Regions from separate parts of the Noviherbaspirillum sp. L7-7A genome, predicted to be linked through region 1. Evidence: predicted binding sites of a transcription regulator. Region 1 holds the regulator's gene; the other holds the start of a gene.

Region 1 (2,199 bases):
ACCCTGGCCATCAACCGCCTGAAGGAGCTGTTCGGCGCCGAAGCCGCCAACGTCCAGCCCAATTCCGGTTCCCAGGCCAACCAGGGCGTGTTCTTCGCGATGTTGAAGCCGGGCGACACCATCATGGGCATGTCGCTGGCCGAAGGCGGCCACCTGACCCACGGCATGGCGCTGAACATGTCGGGCAAATGGTTCAATGTCGTGTCCTACGGCCTGAACGAGAAGGAAGAGATCGACTACGAGGCGATGGAGCGGCTGGCCCGCGAGCACAAGCCGAAGATGATCATCGCCGGCGCTTCGGCCTACGCGCTGCGCATCGATTTCGAGCGCTTCGCCAAGGTTGCCAGGGAAGTCGGCGCCTACTTCATGGTCGACATGGCCCACTATGCCGGCCTGATCGCCGCCGGCGTGTACCCGAACCCGGTGCCGCATGCCGACTTCGTGACCTCCACCACCCACAAATCGCTGCGCGGCCCGCGCGGCGGCGTGATCCTGATGAAGGCCGAGCACGAGAAAGCCATCAACTCGGCGATCTTCCCCGGCATCCAGGGCGGCCCGCTGATGCATGTGATCGCCGGCAAGGCAGTGGCGTTCAAGGAAGCGCTGAGCCCGGAATTCAAGGCTTACCAGCAGCAGGTGGTGAAGAATGCCGTGGCCCTGGCCAACACCCTGATCGAGCGCGGCCTGCGCATCGTCTCCGGGCGCACCGAGTCGCACGTGATGCTGGTCGACCTGCGCGCCAAGAAGATCACCGGCAAGGAAGCCGAAGCCATCCTCGGTTCGGCCCATATCACCTGCAACAAGAACGCGATCCCGAACGACCCGGAAAAGCCATTCGTCACCTCGGGCATCCGCCTGGGCAGCCCGGCGATGACCACCCGCGGTTTCGGCGAGGCCGAGGCAGTCAAGGTCGGCAACCTGATCGCCGACGTGCTCGACAATCCGCATGACGCCGCCACCATCGACCGCGTCAAGGCCGAGGTGAAGAAACTGACCGACGCCTTCCCGGTCTACGCGGCGTAATCGCCGGGCGCCATCGCGGCGCATCCCGCCTGCCGGTTGCACGAGCCGACAGGCGGCCCTTATACTCGTTGCCAATTCCCCAACGGCTGTCGCTTCCGGTGCCCGCTCATGAAATGTCCTTTCTGCCAGCACGAAGACACGCAAGTCCTTGATACCCGGGTGTCCGAGGAAGGCGACAGCATCCGCCGCAGGCGTCGCTGCAATTATTGCGAAAAGCGTTTCACCACCTATGAGCGGGTGGAACTGGCGATGCCGGTCATCGTCAAGAAAAACGGCAGCCGCACTGATTTCGAGCCAGCCAAGCTGCGCGCTTCCATGATGCTGGCCCTGCGCAAGCGGCCTGTGCCGGCTGACGCGGTGGATACGGCCATCCAGCACATCGAGGAAAAGCTGCGTTCCAGCGGCCAGCGTGAAATTCCGTCCGGCCAGGTCGGTGAACTCGTGATGGCCGAATTGCAGCGTTTGGACAAGATTGCCTACATACGCTTCGCTTCGGTGTACCGCAGTTTCCAGGACGTCGCCGAATTCCGCGATGTGATTGCGGAAATCGATCCCGACCGCAAGAAGCCCCAGAAGTAATCCGTAGTTTCAGAAATCAATTCTCGGAAGTCGCTGTTCATCCGTCTGTCTCGCTGCGCGTGCCCATCGGGTCGCAGTCTGGAACGGTGTTCGCCTGACCTGTTCGGCCTGTGCCGGCCGGTCGTAAGAACACTGCCCACCCCTTTCGTCTCGCATGTCCTGTCCCGCCGCGCCTGCGGCTGGCGGGCTATTGCCGGAGTTTGCGACCATGGGAAATACTGCGCGCGGCTTTACCCTGATCGAAGTGCTGATCGTGCTGTGCCTGCTGTCGCTGGCCGCATTGAGCCTGCTCGAATTGCAGTGGCGTTCGCTGCACGCTGCCCGGCAGTCGGCGCTGCATGGCGTGGCAATGCAGCTGGCGGTCGACATGGCCGAGCGCCTGCGCGCAGGCGCAGCGCCCGATGCGGCCGAACAGGCGGCCTGGCAGGCCCGGGTTGCCGCGGCGCTGCCCGCCGGCCGGGCCCTGATCTGCCAGGATGCCGCGCCCTGGGACGAAGCGGCCGGCGCCTATCGATGGGCATGCAGCGGCGAGGCATCCGGCCCGCAGGTGGTGAAGCTGGGCTGGGGCAGCGCGGCCGACGGCGCTGTACCGCATCC
Region 2 (2,199 bases), 130 kb from region 1:
TTCCTCGATGTCCATGTGCCAGGTTTCCAGGTAGGCGCAGACTGCGCCCTTGCGCTTGCCGCCCTGATTCACTGCCACGGCGGTGTCGTTGACCACCTTCAGGAACGGCACCACGCCCTGGCTCTTGCCATTGGTGCCCTTGATGTGGGCACCCAGCGCGCGCACCGGGGTCCAGTCATTGCCCAGGCCGCCGGCGAACTTGGCCAGCAGCGCATTGTCCTTGATCGATTCGTAAATGCCTTCTAGATCGTCCGACACCGTGGTCAGGTAGCAGGAAGACAGCTGCGAGCGCAGCGTCCCAGAGTTGAACAGGGTCGGGGTCGAGCTCATGAAGTCGAACGACGACAGCAGGTTGTAGAACTCGATGGCGCGCTCTTCACGCTTGGCTTCGTTCAGCGACAGGCCCATCGCCACGCGCATGTAGAAAGCCTGCGGCATTTCGATGCGGATGTCGCGGATGTGCAGGAAGTAGCGGTCATACAGGGTCTGCAGGCCGATATAGCCGAATTGCAGGTCACGCTCGGGCTTGATGGCCTTGGCCAGGCGGTCGAGGTCGAACTCGGCCAGTTTGGTGTCGAGCAGTTCGGCTTCGATACCCTTCTGGATGAAGCGCGGGAAGTATTGCAGGTAGTGGGCGGCAGCGTCGGCCTGGGCAACTTCCTGGCCAAACACTTCCTTGCGGATGGTGTGCATCAACAGGCGTGCGGTAACCAGGCTGTAGGCCGGGTCCGTTTCCATCAGCGCGCGGGCAGCCAAAATGGCTGACTTGTGCAGTTCTTCCACCGGCACGCCGTCGTACAGGTTCTTTACCGTTTCAGCCAGGATGGCTTCGGCGTCGACATGCTTTTCCAGGCCGATGCAGGCGGCGGTGATCAGGGTGCGGACCTGTTCCATGTCCAGCAGGCGGCGCTGGCCGCTTTCGATCACATGCAGTTGCGGCGCGCCAGGCACGGCGGCACGGGCGGCCTGCTGCTGCGCGCGCTCTTCCATGCGCTTGGCACGGTACAGCACGTAGGCGCGGGCGACGTCATGCTCGCCGGAACGCATCAGCGCCAGTTCCACCTGGTCCTGCACGTCTTCGATATGGAAGGTGCCGCCGGCCGGCTGGCGGCGCATCAGGGCAGCCACCACGCTGTCGGTCAGTTGCTCGACCAGTTCACGCACACGGGCGGAAGCGGCGCCATGGCCGCCATTGACCGCCAGAAACGCCTTGGTCATGGCGATGGAGATCTTGGAGGGCTCGAAACCGACGACCGCACCATTTCGGCGCAGGATACGGTAATCCGCTGAATTATTGCTGGCGGGCATCACGCCGGCAACGGCGGACAGGGACGAATTGACGGCCGGTTCTGCGCCTGTCTTGCTGGAAATTTCCTGGGATGAGTACACGAGGCCTCCTGAATCGATATTGTTGACTGGGCGTTTTGGTGGTCTGTCTGTCGTGCGCGGCATACCTCTGTCGCACGTGTTCCGGAAGATGACGTCGCTGCCGGAAGGGCCGCCGCCGGCTTCGAATGCACGATCTCGCATCGGAATCGGCACCATGGCGGCGCACCATCTGCACCAAAGATGAAACACTATATATAGTGATGGTTGACGCAGTAGGCACTAATTCTAGTGCGTTGGGCGGACACATGCAATAGCGTTTTCCCAACGTTACAGCGCAAAAAAATTTGACTTTCAGGCCAGCATGGCAAATCGCAGCGGCGGCAGGTACGTTGCCGCAGAGCATGACTGCCTGTAGCGCAGCCAATCGAAAAACGGCCCCGGATCGGTCTTGCGACCCGGCGCGATATGCTCATGCCCCGCCACCGCCCGCAGGCTGTAACGACGCCGCAGCGCAAGTGTCAGTGCCGCCAGGCTGTCGTATTGCGCGGCTTCGAACGGCACGAAGTCGCTGCCTTCGAGTTCGATGCCGATCGAAAAATCATTACACTTATCCCGACCCTCGAAGCTGGACAGGCCGGCATGCCAGGCGCGTGCATGTGCCGCGACGAATTGTGTCACCAGCCCGTTTCGATCAATCAGAAAATGAGCGGAGACCCGCAGGGGACGCAGCTGATCGAAATACGGATGGACCGCATGGTCCAGGGTGTTGGTAAACAGGCCATCGATATACGGGCCGCCAAACTGGTCAGGCGGCAAGCTGATGTTATGGATTACCAGCAATTGAGGCACTACGCCCGCCGGCCGGGCGTC

The links. The regulator NrdR, encoded in region 1, represses ribonucleotide reductase genes. The targets are predictions, from matches to a motif close to CACNANATNTNGTG.
Region 2: a site for NrdR is predicted at 1,576-1,589, ahead of KTQ42_RS11545 (ribonucleoside-diphosphate reductase subunit alpha). Genes of this name have one in related genera too.

The regions. Positions count from the first base shown of each region.
Region 1 covers NZ_JAHQRJ010000001.1:2,677,616-2,679,814, reverse strand. The annotation lists gene glyA (serine hydroxymethyltransferase) at 1-1,023, shown strand, start outside; gene nrdR (transcriptional regulator NrdR) at 1,132-1,602, shown strand; gene KTQ42_RS12180 (prepilin-type N-terminal cleavage/methylation domain-containing protein) at 1,811-2,199, shown strand, end outside.
Region 2 covers NZ_JAHQRJ010000001.1:2,548,290-2,550,488, forward strand. The annotation lists gene KTQ42_RS11545 (ribonucleoside-diphosphate reductase subunit alpha) at 1-1,389, opposite strand, end outside; gene ampD (1,6-anhydro-N-acetylmuramyl-L-alanine amidase AmpD) at 1,681-2,199, opposite strand, start outside.